Linked DNA regions of Aggregicoccus sp. 17bor-14. The protein of the gene in region 3 interacts with the protein of the main gene of each other region in a pairwise test. Links are inferred from orthologs where the notes say so. Each region holds a gene or a part of one and is shown on either strand. Other genes may lie near its edges. The genes, in order: ftsZ, ftsA and FGE12_RS04235.

What was found.
Region 1: the proteins of FGE12_RS04235 (region 3) and ftsZ interact in binary tests that used the Escherichia coli proteins (3 or more experiments, as listed by UniProt). The link is inferred for Aggregicoccus sp. 17bor-14 from one-to-one orthologs.
Region 2: the proteins of FGE12_RS04235 (region 3) and ftsA interact in binary tests that used the Escherichia coli proteins (3 or more experiments, as listed by UniProt). The link is inferred for Aggregicoccus sp. 17bor-14 from one-to-one orthologs.

What each region holds. Positions count from the first base shown.
Region 1 is NZ_VJZZ01000009.1:196,975-202,395, reverse strand. The notes cover bases 2,470-5,421. They hold ftsZ (cell division protein FtsZ), read right to left. Parts: upstream 4,582-5,421; coding sequence 3,358-4,581; downstream 2,470-3,357. Other genes in these bases: ftsA (cell division protein FtsA), read right to left, coding at 4,759-5,421; FGE12_RS18630 (hypothetical protein), read left to right, coding at 2,934-3,341; FGE12_RS18635 (acetyl/propionyl/methylcrotonyl-CoA carboxylase subunit alpha), read right to left, coding at 2,470-2,744. In the rest of the region: FGE12_RS18650 (response regulator), read left to right, coding at 1-304; FGE12_RS18645 (enoyl-CoA hydratase/isomerase family protein), read right to left, coding at 320-1,108; FGE12_RS18640 (biotin/lipoyl-binding carrier protein), read right to left, coding at 1,122-1,334; more of FGE12_RS18635, read right to left, coding at 1,386-2,469. UniProt on the Escherichia coli protein: Essential cell division protein that forms a contractile ring structure (Z ring) at the future cell division site. The regulation of the ring assembly controls the timing and the location of cell division.
Region 2 is NZ_VJZZ01000009.1:194,613-198,519, forward strand. The notes cover bases 1,013-3,907. They hold ftsA (cell division protein FtsA), read left to right. Parts: upstream 1,013-1,789; coding sequence 1,790-3,025; downstream 3,026-3,907. Other genes in these bases: FGE12_RS18615 (cell division protein FtsQ/DivIB), read left to right, coding at 1,013-1,736; ftsZ (cell division protein FtsZ), read left to right, coding at 3,203-3,907. Outside these bases: murB (UDP-N-acetylmuramate dehydrogenase), read left to right, coding at 1-631; more of FGE12_RS18615, read left to right, coding at 870-1,012. UniProt on the Escherichia coli protein: Essential cell division protein that assists in the assembly of the Z ring. May serve as the principal membrane anchor for the Z ring.
Region 3 is NZ_VJZZ01000002.1:93,367-98,658, reverse strand. The notes cover bases 1,199-4,021. They hold FGE12_RS04235 (rod shape-determining protein), read left to right. Parts: upstream 1,199-2,004; coding sequence 2,005-3,039; downstream 3,040-4,021. Other genes in these bases: FGE12_RS04225 (MarR family winged helix-turn-helix transcriptional regulator), read left to right, coding at 3,604-4,021; FGE12_RS04230 (hypothetical protein), read right to left, coding at 3,073-3,486; FGE12_RS04240 (hypothetical protein), read left to right, coding at 1,297-1,851. Also shown: FGE12_RS04250 (hypothetical protein), read right to left, coding at 1-17; FGE12_RS04245 (glycosyltransferase family 2 protein), read left to right, coding at 423-1,145; more of FGE12_RS04225, read left to right, coding at 4,022-4,131; FGE12_RS04220 (chloride channel protein), read left to right, coding at 4,128-5,292. UniProt on the Escherichia coli protein: Forms membrane-associated dynamic filaments that are essential for cell shape determination. Acts by regulating cell wall synthesis and cell elongation, and thus cell shape.

The DNA.
Region 1 (5,421 bases), on a different replicon or contig from region 3:
GAGCGACTACGTGAAGAAGCCCATGGAGCCGGAGCAGTTCCTGGCGGCCGTGCGCTCCGCGCTCTCCAAGAAGGGGCTCAGCCAGGACCCCGAGGCGGACCTGCACCGGGCCATCGGGCGCACCATCCGCGAGGCGCGCAAGACCCAGGAGCTCACGCTCAAGCAGCTGGCGCGGCGCACCGGGCTCTCGGTCAGCTTGCTCTCGCAGATCGAGCGCGCGGAGTCCTCGGCCTCCATCTCCTCGCTCTACAAGATCGCGAGCGCCCTGCAGATCAAGATGGGCGACCTGTTCGGCGGCGCGTAGCGCGCGGCGCGCAGCTTAGCGACCGGTGAACCGGGGGCGGCGCTTCTCCAGGAACGCCGCCCTCCCCTCGCGCGCGTCCTCGCTCGCGAAGGCCTCGGCGCGCAGCTGCCGCAGGTGCCCGGCCTCCTCGGGGGTGAGCGGCGCGCGGGCGAGCCGCCGGAAGGTCTCCTTCATCCCCGAGATGGCCAGGGGCGCTCCGGCGGCAATCGCCTCGCAGAGCGCGAGCGCGGCCCCTTCCGCGCCCGCCGCCTCCGGGTGGCACTCGTCGAGCAGGCCCCACGCGAGCGCCGCAGCGCCCTCGAGCTTTCGCCCGGTGAGGAACAGCAGCTTGGCGCGCGCCGGGCCCACCAGGCGCGACACCCGCGCGATGCCGTCCGCCGAGTACACGACGCCCAGGCGCGCCGGGGGCATGCTGAAGAGCGCGCTCTGCGTCCCCACGCGGAAGTCGCAGGCGGCGGCGAGGTCGAAGCCCGCGCCGAAGGCCGCCCCCTCCACCAGCGCCACGCTGGGCACCGGGTGGGACTCGAGCCGCGCGAGCAGCGCCATCAGCGCGTCGTCCGGGAGGCTCCCGCCGGGGGCCGGCGGGCCCAGGCCGGTGAGATCGTAGCCCGAGCAGAAGGTGCCACCGTGGCCGCGCAGGAGCAGCGCCCGCACGCCTGCGCAGGCCTCGGGGGCGAGCGCCGCGTGCAGCGCGGCCACCAGCGCGTCGTCGAGCGCGTTGCGGCGGCTGGGGCGCGCGAGCGTGAGCACCCGCACGCCGTCCGGCCGGTCCTCGATGCCCAGCGGGGCGGCGGAGGGGTGCACGCGCGTCGTGCCTCTAGCCGAGCACCACCAGCACGTCGCCCTCGTTCACCGCCTGCGCCTCCTTGCAGCGGATCTCCTTCACGGTGCCGGCCTCGGTGGCCTCCACCGGCATCTCCATCTTCATGGACTCGAGGATGACCAGGGTCTCGCCCTCGGAGACCTGCTGGCCGACCTTGACCTCGATCTTCCACACCGTCCCGGTGATGTGCGCCGCCACGTCCGCCATACGCTGTTGCCTCCTGGGGTGCTGCTCTCTCGCGACTGCTGTGGAACGACTCTAGGGCTTCGGCGGCTTCGCGTGGTTCTCGAGGAAGCGCGTGTCCAGCTGGCCTGCGGCGAACGCCGGGTCCTGCACGATGCGCAGGTGCAGGGGGATGTTCGTCTTGATGCCCTCGATGCGGAAGTTCTCGAGGGCCGTCTTCGCCCGCGCGATCGCCTCCTCGCGCGTGGCCCCGGAGATGATCAGCTTGGCGATCATCGGATCGTAGTTCGGGGTGACGGTGTTGCCCTCGGCGTAGCCCGAGTCCAGGCGCACGCCCTCGCCCGTGGGCGGCTGGTAGACCTTGAGGGGGCCGGGGGACGGGAAGAACTTCACCGGGTCCTCCGCGTAGATGCGGAACTCGAGCGCGGCGCCCCGGCGCTTCACGTCCTCCTGGCGCACGGTGAGCTTCTCCCCCGAGGCGATTCGCAGCTGCCAGCCGATGAGATCCAACCCCGTGGTGAGCTCCGTCACCGGGTGCTCCACCTGCAGGCGGGCGTTCATCTCGATGAAGTAGAACTCGCCGTCCGAGTACAGGAACTCCACCGTGCCCGCGTTCGCGTAGCCGAAGGCCTTGGCCGCGGCCACCGCGGCCGCGAACATGCGCTGGGCCACGTCCGCGTGGAGGCCGCCGGCGAAGAGCGGAGACGGGGCCTCCTCCACCACCTTCTGGTGGCGGCGCTGGATGGAGCACTCGCGCTCCAGGCCGTGGATGAGGTGGCCGTGGTGGTCGCCGAGGATCTGCACCTCGATGTGGCGCGGCGCCGGGAAGTAGCGCTCCAGGTACACGCCCTCGCGGCCGAAGGCGGCCTTCGCGCGGTCGGTGCACTGGCGGAACACCTTCTCCAGCTCCGCGGGGTCCTTCGCCGCCGCCATGCCGATGCCGCCGCCGCCGCCCGCCGCCTTGCACAGCACCGGGTAGCCGATGCGCTCGGCCTCGGCGAGCGCGCTCGCCACGTCCGGCACCACGTCCCGGCTGCCGGGCACCACCGGCACCCCGGCCGCCTGCACCAGCTTGCGCGCCTGGCTCTTGTCCTTCATGCGCAGCATCGACTCGGGAGGCGGCCCCACGAAGGTGATGCCGGCCGCCGTGCAGGCCTGGGCGAACTCGGCGTTCTCCGAGAGGAAGCCGTAGCCCGGGTGCACCGCGTCCGCGCCCGTCTGGCGCGCCGCGTCCAGGATGGCCGCCACGTTGAGGTAGCTGTCCTTCGCCGGGGCGGGCCCGATGCGCACCGCCTCGTCCGCCTCCTTGACGAAGGGCAGGTCCGCGTCCGCGTCCGAGTAGACGGCCACGGTCTTCAGTCCCATGCCGCGCGCGACTGCGCCGATGCGGCGGGAGATCTCCCCGCGGTTCGCGATGAGCAGCTTCTTGAACATGTGCGCCAGCCCTCCCTGGGCCCCCGGAAAGAGGCGGCGCAACCTAAACCCCACCCCCGCACCTGACAAGGCGAGAAGCGCACCTGTGCGCACCAGGGTTGTAGCGCCGAACGCTGCGAGGCCGATTTACCGGCTCCGGACGCGTGTGAGGGTTGCGGCACGTCAGGAGGCTGACGTAGCTTGATCCCCGTGAGCCTCCCTCCCCGAGAGCAGGACAGCGCGAGCGCACCCCGCGGCACGGTGGTGAGCCTGCGCGGCGTGCGGCTGGAGCGCCGCCTGGAGCTGTACCGGGCCCGCCTCGCGGACCGGGTGCAGAGCAACCGCGCGGCCGTGGAGGCGCTCTACGGCGAGGGCACCCTCTTCACGCCCCAGGGCGCGCGCTCCGGGCGCAGCCTCCTGCGCGCCTACCAGCTGCTGCAGCGCGCGCGCGCCCGGCTGGAGGAGCTGGCAGGGGACGGGGCGCTTCCCGCCCCGCGCCTGCCCGAGCGGGTGGAGGCGCTCTACCGCGAGGTGGACGTGCTGCTCGCCCGCGCGGACGCCCTCTCGGGCCGCCCGCTGGGCACCGGCGCCAGCGTGAGCCGGCTGCCGGCCCGCTAGCGCCCCTTCCCTGCGCCTACGGCATCTCCGTCTGGCCCTGGCGGCGCAGGAAGGTGGGGATGTCGAACTGATCCTCGTCCAGGGGCAGCGCCGGGTCCTTCACCACGGCGGTGCGCGCGGTGGCCACCGCGGCCTTGCCCGCATCCGCGGCGCTGAGGCTGCGCGAGCCACTCTTCGCGGGGACCAGGCTCGCCACCTCCTCGCGCGCGGCGCTGAGCACCGCAGGCGCGGGGCGCGCGATGAGCGGCGCCTGCATCACCGGCTGCACGATGCGGCTCTTCGCCTCGCGCTGCACGAAGCCGGTGGCGATGATGGTGATCTTCACCTCGTCCTGGATGGTCTCGTCGATGAGCGAGCCGAAGATGATCTCGGCCTCGTTGTCCGCGGCGTCGTGCACCAGCGTGAGCGCCTCGTTGACCTCCTGCAGGGTCATGTCGCGGCCGCCCGTGATGTTGATGAGCAGGCCGGTGGCGCCGTCGATGGTCACGTCCTCGAGCAGCGGGCTGCTGATGGCCTGCTGCATGGCGTTGAGCGCGCGCTGGGCGCCGGCCGCGCGGCCCGTACCCATCAGCGCGAGCCCCTTGTCGCTCATGATGGTCTTCACGTCCGCGAAGTCCACGTTGATGTAGCCGTGGTACTGGATGAGGTCGGAGATGCCCTGCACGGCGTTGAGCAGCACCTCGTCCGCGCGCTTGAAGGTCTCCAGCAGCGGCATCGGCTCGTTGCTCAGGGTGAGCAGCCGCTGGTTGGGGATGGTGATGAGCGTGTCCACCGCGGCCTTGAGCTCGATGAGCCCCTGCTCGGCCTGCTTGCGGCGGCGGTTGCCCTCGAAGAGGAAGGGCTTGGTGACGACGCCCACGGTGAGCGCGCCCAGGCTCTTGGCGATGTCCGCGATGATGGGGGCTGCGCCGGTGCCCGTGCCGCCGCCCATGCCGGCGGTGACGAACACCATGTCCGCGCCCTCGAGCAGCTGCGCAATCTGCTCCCGGCTCTCGAGCGCTGCCTCGCGGCCCATCTCGGGGTTCGCGCCCGCGCCCAGGCCCTTGGTGAGCATCTGGCCCAGCTGGATCCGCGTGGGCGCCTTGCTCGCGGCGAGCGCCTGCACATCGGTGTTGGCGGCGATGAAGTCCACCCGGTCCAGCTTCGCCGAGATCATCGTGTTGACGGCGTTGCACCCGGCACCGCCGGCGCCCACCACGCGGATCTTCGCGGCCTGCTTGCTCTGCTCGAAATGGTCCATGGGTCCCTTTCAACGGCAGGTCGCGCGCTGCCGCCCCCCTGCTACTGAGGCCGCCATCATCAACAGGACGGGATCTTTGGCAAGTTTTCCGCTACGGCCCTGTAGCATCGCAGGGATAGAAAGACCCCCTTTGGCCGTTGACAACGCCAGAGGGGGTCGTTCAAGCACTGCGCAGGGCTAGAAGATCTCTTCGAGCCACTCGCGCATGCGGTTCTTCACCTTCTTGTACGCGTTGCCGTCCTCGCGGATGCGGAACATGCGGCGGTCCAGGTGCTTGGCGCCGTACACCACCAGGCCCACGCCGGTCGCGTACATGGGGCTCTTCACCACGTCCACCAGGCCGCCGATGCCGCGCGGCATGCCGCGGCGCACCGGCAGGCCGATGACCTCCTCGGCCAGCTCCGGCATGCCGGCGAGCAGCGTGCTGCCGCCGGTGATGACCACGCCCGAGGCGAGCAGGTCCTCGTAGCCGCACTTCTGGATCTCGCGGTGCACCAGCTGGAAGATCTCCTCCACGCGAGGCTCGAGGATCTCGCAGAGGATCTGCCGGCCGAGCACGCGCGGCTGGCGGCCGCCCACGCTGGGCACCTCCAGGGTCTCGTCCTTGTTCACCATGGAGGCGAGCGCGCAGCCGTACTTCTGCTTGATGCGCTCCGCCTCGTGCGCGGGCGTGCGCAGCCCGATGGCGATGTCGCTGGTGAGGTTGTTGCCGCCCAGCGCGATGACCGCGGTGTGCACGATGGAGCCGCCGGAGAAGATGGCGATGTCGGTGGTGCCCCCGCCGATGTCCACGAGGCACACGCCCAGCTCCTTCTCGTCCTCGCCGAGCACGGCCTCCGC
Region 2 (3,907 bases), on a different replicon or contig from region 3:
GAGGCTCACGCTGGGCGCGGGTGCGGCCATCGTGCGGCTGCCCAACCTGATGCGCACCCACGCGCTGGTGGGCGCGGAGTTCCTCGCGGGAATTCCGGGCACGCTGGGTGGCGCGGTGACCATGAACGCCGGCACCAAGAACGGCGAGGCCTTCCGCGTGGTGGAGGCGGTGGAGCTGGCGACGGCGGAGGGGGTGGGGTGGCTGCCGCGCGAGCGCATCCCCCACGCCTACCGCCACACGGAGCTGCCCGCGGGCAGCGTGGTGACGCGGGTGCGCTTCTGCCTGCGGCGCGCCGGTCCCGAGGAGCTCGCGGCCTCGAAGGCGGCGATGGAGGCGGACCTCGGCTACCGCAAGCGCACCCAGCCCCTGAGCCAGCCGAACTTCGGCAGCGTCTTCACCAACCCAACGGGAGACCACGCGGGAAGGCTCATCGAGCTCGCCGGTCTCAAGGGACACGTCCTCGGGCGCGCGCAGGTGTCCACGCTGCACGCGAACTGGATCGTGAACCTGGGCGGCGCCGCGGCGCGCGACGTGCTCGGGCTGATGATGCTGATGCAGACGCGGGTGCGCGAGCTCTCGGGCGTGGAGCTGCACCCGGAGGTCAAGCGCGTGGGTGAGTTCCTGCCCTGAGTGCGCGTTCCGCTGTGCGGTTGCACCCAGGGTAGCGCTGCACCCCACTAGCCCTTGGGTCACGCGGCGCGCTGGGCCCCAAGATGCGCAGGGCCATTCCGCGCGGCCGCGAAACAGGTATGGTGCTGCGCCCGCACCCCCTCTCCGCCGAGCGCTCCCACTACAGCGACGTACCTGTAGCCAAAAACTGGCGTCGAGATCGCAGTGCGATCATCCTGCGTCGGTACGGACCCCCCCCATGGCCTTCGGAAGAGCCAAGAACCGCCGCCGCCAGGATGCGGCCCAGACGCGCGCGGCGGTGCAGGGCGCGGTGCGCACGCACGCGCCCACGGTGCTGCGCGCGCTGCTCACCGCGGCGCTCACGGTGGGGCTGGTCTGGAGCGGGGTGGCGCTGCGCGCGTGGGCGCTCGCGTCCCCCACCTTCGCGCTGCAGGAGGTCACCTTCACGGGGCTCGCGCGCGCGGGGCGCCCGGAGCTGCTCAAGCTGAGCGGGCTCGCGCCGGGGCAGAACCTCTTCTCCCTGGACGTGGACCAGCTCGAGCGCAGCCTGATGGCGCACCCCTGGGTGCGCGCGGTGGAGGTGACGCGCCACTTCCCCGCCGCGGTCTCCGTGGTCGTGGAGGAGCACGTGCCGGTGGCGCTGGTGGTGCTCGGCGACCTCTACGTGCTGGACGAGCAGGGCGAGCCCTTCAAGCGCGTGGCCCCCTCGGACGCGCTGGACCTGCCGCTGGTGACGGGCGTGGACCGCGAGGCGTACGTGGCGGACGAGGCGCACACCCGCGCGCGCTTCCGCCAGGCGCTCGAGGTGGCGCGCGCGTACGCGGCGGCTTCCCCCTCGCGCCGCGAGCGCCTGAGCGAGGTGCGCCTCACCGGCGACGCGCTCACGCTGGTGAGCGCCACGGGGCAGGAGGTGCCGCTGGGGGAGGGGATGGAGGCGGAGCAGCTCGCGCAGAAGCTCGCGCGGCTGGAGAAGGTGCGCGGGGAGCTCGCGGAGCGCGGGCTCTCGGCCGAGGTCATCCACCTGGACAACCGGGCGCGTCCCGGCTGGGTGGCGGTGAAGCTTTCCGGTGCCGGCTCCGAGAGGACCGGGACCGCGACGCAGTAAGCAATGGGACGCCCCCGGTCCGCGAGAGCGCGGGGGCGCTGGGAGGGAAGTCCATGGCGAAGCAGAAGTCCGGGGAGATCATCGTCGGCCTCGACATCGGGACCACGAAGATCTGCGCCATCGTCGGTGAGCTCACCGACAGCGGCATCGACATCATCGGCATCGGCACGCACCCGTCGAAGGGGCTGCGCAAGGGCGTGGTCGTCAACATCGAGGCGACCGTGGCCTCCATCCGCCGCGCGGTGGAGGAGGCGGAGCTCATGGCGGGCGCCGAGATCTCCCACGTGTACACCGGCATCGCCGGCGGCCACATCAAGGGCTTCAACTCGCAGGGCATCGTGGCGGTGAAGGAGAAGGAGGTGCGCGAGGCGGACATCGCGCGCGTCATCGACGCCGCCAAGGCCGTGGCCATCCCGCTGGACCGGGAGGTCATCCACGTGCTGCCCCAGGAGTTCATCATCGACGACCAGGGCGGCATCAAGGAGCCGCTCGGGATGGCGGGCGTGCGCCTGGAGGCCAAGGTGCACATCGTCACGGGCGCGGTGAGCAGCGCGCAGAACATCGTGAAGTGCGCGAACCGCACCGGCCTGAACGTCAGCGACATCGTGCTGCAGCCGCTCGCGTCGGCGGAGGCCGTGCTCGGCGAGGACGAGAAGGAGCTGGGCGTGTGCCTCGTGGACATCGGCGGGGGCACCACCGACATCGCCATCTTCTCCGGCGGCTCCATCGTGCACACCGCGGTCATCGCGCTGGGCGGCAACAACCTCACCAGCGACATCGCCATCGGGCTGCGCACGCCCGCGCACGAGGCGGAGCGCATCAAGCAGAAGTACGGCTGCGCGCTCGCCTCCATGGTGAACAAGGACGAGACCCTGGAGGTGCCCAGCGTGGGCGGCCGCCAGCCGCGCGTGCTCGGCCGGCAGATCCTCTGCGAGATCCTCGAGCCTCGCGTGGAGGAGATCTTCCAGCTGGTGCACCGCGAGATCCAGAAGTGCGGCTACGAGGACCTGCTCGCCTCGGGCGTGGTCATCACCGGCGGCAGCACGCTGCTCGCCGGCATGCCGGAGCTGGCCGAGGAGGTCATCGGCCTGCCGGTGCGCCGCGGCATGCCGCGCGGCATCGGCGGCCTGGTGGACGTGGTGAAGAGCCCCATGTACGCGACCGGCGTGGGCCTGGTGGTGTACGGCGCCAAGCACCTGGACCGCCGCATGTTCCGCATCCGCGAGGACGGCAACGCGTACAAGAAGGTGAAGAACCGCATGCGCGAGTGGCTCGAAGAGATCTTCTAGCCCTGCGCAGTGCTTGAACGACCCCCTCTGGCGTTGTCAACGGCCAAAGGGGGTCTTTCTATCCCTGCGATGCTACAGGGCCGTAGCGGAAAACTTGCCAAAGATCCCGTCCTGTTGATGATGGCGGCCTCAGTAGCAGGGGGGCGGCAGCGCGCGACCTGCCGTTGAAAGGGACCCATGGACCATTTCGAGCAGAGCAAGCAGGCCGCGAAGATCCGCGTGGTGGGCGCCGGCGGTGCCGGGTGCAACGCCGTCAACACGATGATCTCGGCGAAGCTGGACCGGGTGGACTTCATCGCCGCCAACACCGATGTGCAGGCGCTCGCCGCGAGCAAGGCGCCCACGCGGATCCAGCTGGGCCAGATGCTCACCAAGGGCCTGGGCGCGGGCGCGAACCCCGAGATGGGCCGCGAGGCAGCGCTCGAGAGCCGGGAGCAGATTGCGCAGCTGCTCGAGGGCGCGGACATGGTGTTCGTCACCGCCGGCATGGGCGGCGGCACGGGCACCGGCGCAGCCCCCATCATCGCGGACATCGCCAAGAGCCTGGGCGCGCTCACCGTGGGCGTCGTCACCAAGCCCTTCCTCTTCGAGGGCAACCGCCGCCGCAAGCAGGCCGAGCAGGGGCTCATCGAGCTCAAGGCCGCGGTGGACACGCTCATCACCATCCCCAACCAGCGGCTGCTCACCCTGAGCAACGAGCCGATGCCGCTGCTGGAGACCTTCAAGCGCGCGGACGAGGTGCTGCTCAACGCCGTGCAGGGCATCTCCGACCTCATCCAGTACCACGGCTACATCAACGTGGACTTCGCGGACGTGAAGACCATCATGAGCGACAAGGGGCTCGCGCTGATGGGTACGGGCCGCGCGGCCGGCGCCCAGCGC
Region 3 (5,292 bases):
TCCGTGGCTTCGCTCACGTGTCCACCTCCTGCGCTCAAAGCTGAGGCGGAGGGGCCCGGTGCGGCGAGCGGCGTGGGGAGCGGGGAGCGGCCGGCTGCCCGGCTGCTCCCCTCACCCTCAGGACCTCAGGGGCCGAGGGCCCGGGCCACCGCGTCCACCACCTCCTGCTCGGTGGGGAAGGCGAGGCCGGCCTTGCGCACCACGGTGCGCCCGTCCACCGACACCTCGAAGGAGCCCGAGGGCCCCGTCTTCAGCTCTGCGTCCACGTCCAGCGCGTCCTTCAGTACGGCCGCCGCACGGGCGGCCCGGGGCTTGTAGCCTCAGGAGTTGCAGTAGGAGATGGTGATTCGGGCGGTCATGGGGCAGCTCCTTTGCGGGAGGGACTCGTCAGCGGGGTGGGAAATGGGCTAGAGCGCCCGCCCATGCTCGTCTCCCTCGTCATCCCCGTCTATAACGAGATCCGCACCCTCGAGGAGCTGCTGCGCCGGGTGGTCGCCGTGGACTTCCCCAAGGAGCTCGTCCTCGTCGACGACTGCTCCAAGGACGGCAGCCGCGACGTGCTCGAGCGGCTCGCCCGCGAGGGCATCGCGGCGCTCCCGAACGCCGCGCCGAAGAACCAGAACCAGGTCAAGGTGCTGCTGCAGGAGAAGAACCAGGGCAAGGGCGCGGCGCTGCGCCGCGGCTTCGCCGAGGCCAGCGGCGACATCGTCATCGTGCAGGACGCCGACCTCGAGTACGACCCGCGCGACATCCCGGCCGTGCTGCAGCCCATCCTGGACGGCGACGCGGACGTGGTCTTCGGCAGCCGCTTCATCGGCAGCCCCCGCCGGGTGCTCTACTACTGGCACTCCATGGGCAACCACCTGCTCACCACGCTCTCCAACATGGTGAGCGGGCTGAACCTCACCGACATGGAGACCTGCTACAAGGCCTTCCGCACGGACGTGCTGCGCACCTTCACCCTGGAGGAGGACCGCTTCGGCATCGAGCCGGAGCTCACCGCCAAGGTGGCGCGCGGCCGCTGGCGAGTCTTCGAGGTGCCCATCAGCTACCACGGGCGCACCTACGAGGAGGGCAAGAAGATCGGCTGGAAGGACGGCTTCCGCGCCCTCTACGCCATCGGCAAGTACTCGCTGAAGCGCTGAGGCGCGCCCCTCGAAGTGCCCAGGGGTGGACAGCCATCCTGTCCCCCTGACCACGGGCCGCTGTCGCATGCCCATCGCCCGGGCGCGCGGCGGCTCCAGGGGCCGTGCGGCCGCCCTCCCCGGGGCGGCCCACGGCCCTTAGCTTTCCCCCGTGCTACCGCGATTCCTGCTCTACGGGTGTGTCGGCTGGGTGCTCGAGGTCTGCTTCACGGGGACGAGCGCAGCCATCTTCCAGCGCGACCGTCACGGGACCGCGAAGACCTTCCTCTGGATGCACCCCATCTACGGGGCCACGGCGCTGGTGCTGGAGAAGGTCTACGACCGGCTCAAGCACCGCCCGCGCGCCGTCCGGGCGCTCGCGTACACCGGGGTCATCTTCGGCGCCGAGTACGGCACCGGCTGGCTCCTGCGCCGCGCGCTCGGCCGCTGCCCGTGGGACTACTCGCACGCGCGCTGCAACCTGAGCGGGCTCATCCGGCTCGACTACGCGCCTGCCTGGTATGCGGCCGCGCTGGCGTTCGAGCCGGTGCGCGAGGCCTTCCTCAAGCTCACCAGCGAGGCGCTGCGCCAGACGCCGGAGTACCGCGAGGCCCAGGCCGAGGCCCAGGGCGGGGACGGCGCCGGAGAGCCCCTCCCCGAGGTGACCGGGGGGCCGGTGCCTCCGCCCCGCACCTTCGACGCCCCCGCTGCCGCGCCCGCCGCCTAGGCGTGCCTGCCCGCACGCCCACGGGCCGGGCGGTGGACACTCCCGTTCTTTTGTTCCCGATGTGCGGGCCAGCGGGTATCTTCGCGCGCCATTCGCGCGCCATTCGTCTCGGCGCTGAAATGCCGCACGGTCCCTGAAAGTTTCCGCCCCCGTATGCTCGACTGGCTCCACACCCTCTTCTCGCGTGACCTCGCCATCGACCTTGGCACCGCGAACACGCTCATCTACATCCGCGGCCAGGGCATCGTGTCCAACGAGCCCTCGGTGGTGGCTGTTCAGCAGGACGCCCGCGGCGGCAAGAAGGTGCTCGCGGTGGGCAAGGAGGCCAAGGAGATGCTCGGGCGTACCCCGGGCAACATCGTGGCCATCCGCCCGATGAAGGACGGCGTCATCGCCGACTTCGAGATCACCGCCGCGATGCTGCGCTACTTCATCCAGAGCGCGCACAACCGCAAGACGCTGGTGAACCCGCGCATCATCATCGGCATCCCCTCGGGCATCACCGAGGTGGAGCGGCGCGCGGTGCGCGAGGCGGCGGCCAACGCGGGCGCCCGCGAGGTCTACCTCATCGAGCAGCCCATGGCGGCGGCCATCGGCGCGGGCCTGCCGGTCACCGAGCCCAGCGGCAACATGATTGTCGACATCGGCGGCGGCACGTCCGACGTCGCGGTCATCAGCCTCGCCGGCATCGTGTTCGCCAAGAGCGTGCGCATCGGCGGCGACAAGCTGGACGAGGCGATCATCCAGTACATCAAGCGCAAGTACAACCTGCTCATCGGCGAGCGCACGGCGGAGCTCATCAAGATGGGCATCGGCACCGCGTACCCGACCGACGAGGTCATGACCATGGAGATCAAGGGTCGTGACCTGGTGGCCGGCGTGCCGCGCACGCTCACCATCAGCAGCGACGAGATCCGCGACGCGCTCGCCGAGCCGGTCAACGGCATCGTCGAGGCGGTGAAGCTCACGCTCGAGCGCACTCCGCCGGAGCTCGCCGGCGACATCGCGGACCGCGGCATCGTGCTCGCCGGTGGCGGCGCGCTGCTCAAGAACCTGGACACGCTGCTGCGCGAGGAGACGGGCCTGCCGGTGTTCCTCGCCGAGGACCCGCTCAGCGCGGTGGTCATCGGCGCGGGCAAGGCGCTCGAGAGCCTCGACATCCTGCGCCAGGTCTGCCAGCCCGCGTAGCCGTCCGGGCGAGCGCCGCACACCCCAGGGCCGTCACGGGAGACCGTGGCGGCCCTTCGCATTCTCACGGTGGGGCACCGCGTCCTCCTCCAGCCACACGCTGGTACACGAGCGGCAGCGCATGCGCGCACCTCCCGGGAACACGGCATCCGTGATGACGGTGGGCGTCTCCCCGCGCGCGGCGCAGGTGCCGCAGCCCTCGCCGCGCCGCTGCACCCGGTAGCCCCCCGCGTCCACCGAGTCGTAGGGCGGCACGCGCAGGGTGCGCAGCCACTCGAGCACGCTCTCCTCGGTGAGGCTCACCCGCACGGCGTTGCGCGAGTCGGCGAGCCCGTGGCGCAGCGCGAGGAAGTACACGCGCAGCATGCGGGCGTGGGCGCCCATGCCGCGCGCGGTGAAGGCCCGGCCCAGCTGGGTGACGAGGCGGAGGAGCGGCTCTCGCTGCATGCGCGGCCCACCTGAACACCAGTTCAGGCCCGATGGCAACGATGAAGTGGGCGCGCCCCCTCCCCTGCGTCCAGCTTGCGACGCGGGGCATTGCCCCGTAGTTTGACCGGGAGATATATGGGCTCCCATGCAATTCCCCCCACCCCCGAGCTGCGCGCGCTGATGGACGACGTGCGCCGGCTCGTGCAGGCGCTGCGGCTCACGGCGAGCGCGGCGGAGCGGCAGCTGGGCATCAGCGGCGCGCAGCTCTTCGTGCTGCAGCGGCTCGGCGAGCACCCGGGCGCGAGCGTGGGCGAGCTCGCGGTGCACACCGCCACGCACCAGAGCTCGGTGTCGGTGGTGGCCAAGCGGCTCATCGCGCGGGGCCTCGTGGCGCGGGGCCACGCGGACGGAGACCGCCGCCGCGCCGTGCTCACCCTCACCCCGCGCGGCCGGACCCTGCTCGCGCGCGCGCCGGCCTCTCCGGGCGCCGCGCTGCAGGCGGCGCTCGCGCAGCTCACCCCCACCGTTCGCCGCGGCCTCTCGCGCGGCCTGGGCGCCCTGCTCGCCGAGCTGGGCGCCAGTCACCTCGCGCCGGCGCTCTTCTTCGAGGAGGAGAGCCGGCGTCCCACCCCCTCTCGCAACAAGAAGAAGGTCCACCCGTGAAGTCGCCTGAGAAGCTCCCCGGTCAGCACGACCGCCTCCCCGTCGCCCCGTCCATGCAGCCCACGCTGGACACCGTGCCCGCGCCCATGCCCGGCAGCAACGTGGGCGGGCGCACCGTCTTCATCAGCGTGCTGAGCATCGGGCTCGCGCTGCTCGCGAGCGTGGTGGCGGTGGTGCTCACCCACCTCATCGCCTTCGTCACGCACCTGGCCTTCTACGGCGAGCTGTCGGCAGAGCCGGTCACTCCGTGGAACCACCACCTGGGGCTGTGGGTCATCGCGGTGCCGGTGGTGGGCGCGCTCATCGTGGGCGTGATGGCGCGCTACGGCAGCGCGGCCATCCGCGGCCACGGCATCCCCGAGGCGATGGAGCAGGTGCTCTACAACCACAGCCGCATCCCGCCCAAGATGACCTGGCTCAAGCCCCTGAGCGCGGCGGTGGCCATCGGCACCGGCGGCCCCTTCGGCGCGGAAGGGCCCATCATCGCCACCGGCGGCGCGCTGGGCTCCTTCCTCGGGCAGCTGCTGCGCATCACCGCGGACGAGCGCAAGACGCTGCTCGCGGCGGGCGCGGCGGCCGGCATGAGCGCCACCTTCGGCAGCCCCGTGGCCGCGGTGGTGCTCGCCATCGAGCTGCTGCTCTTCGAGTACCGCGGCCGCTCGCTCATCCCGGTGGCGCTCGCCACCGCCACGGCCGCGGCGGCGCGCATCGCGATGGAGGGCTCGGCGCCCGCCTTCCCCATGCCCACGCTGCCCACCCCCACGCCCACGGCCATCGCCTTCTATATCCTGCTGGGCGCGGTGATCGGCGTGGTGAGCGTGGTCGCGACGCGCGCGGTGTACGCCATCGAGGACGCGTTCGAGAAGCTGCCCCTGCACTGGATGTGGTGGCCGGCTCTGGGCGCGGTGGCGGTGGGCGTGGTGGGCTACTTCAGCCCGCGCACGCTGGGCGTGGGCTACAGCAACATCACGGACATCCTGGGCGGGCAGCTGGTGGGCTGGAGCATGCTCGCCTTCGTGCTGCTCAAGTTCGTCTCCTGGTCCATCGCGCTGGGCAGCGGCACCTCGGGCGGCACGCTCGCGCCGCTCTTCACGGTGGGCAGCGGCGTGGGCTCGGCGCTCGCGGCGGGCGCCATCGCGCTGGTGCCGGGGCTGAGCGTGG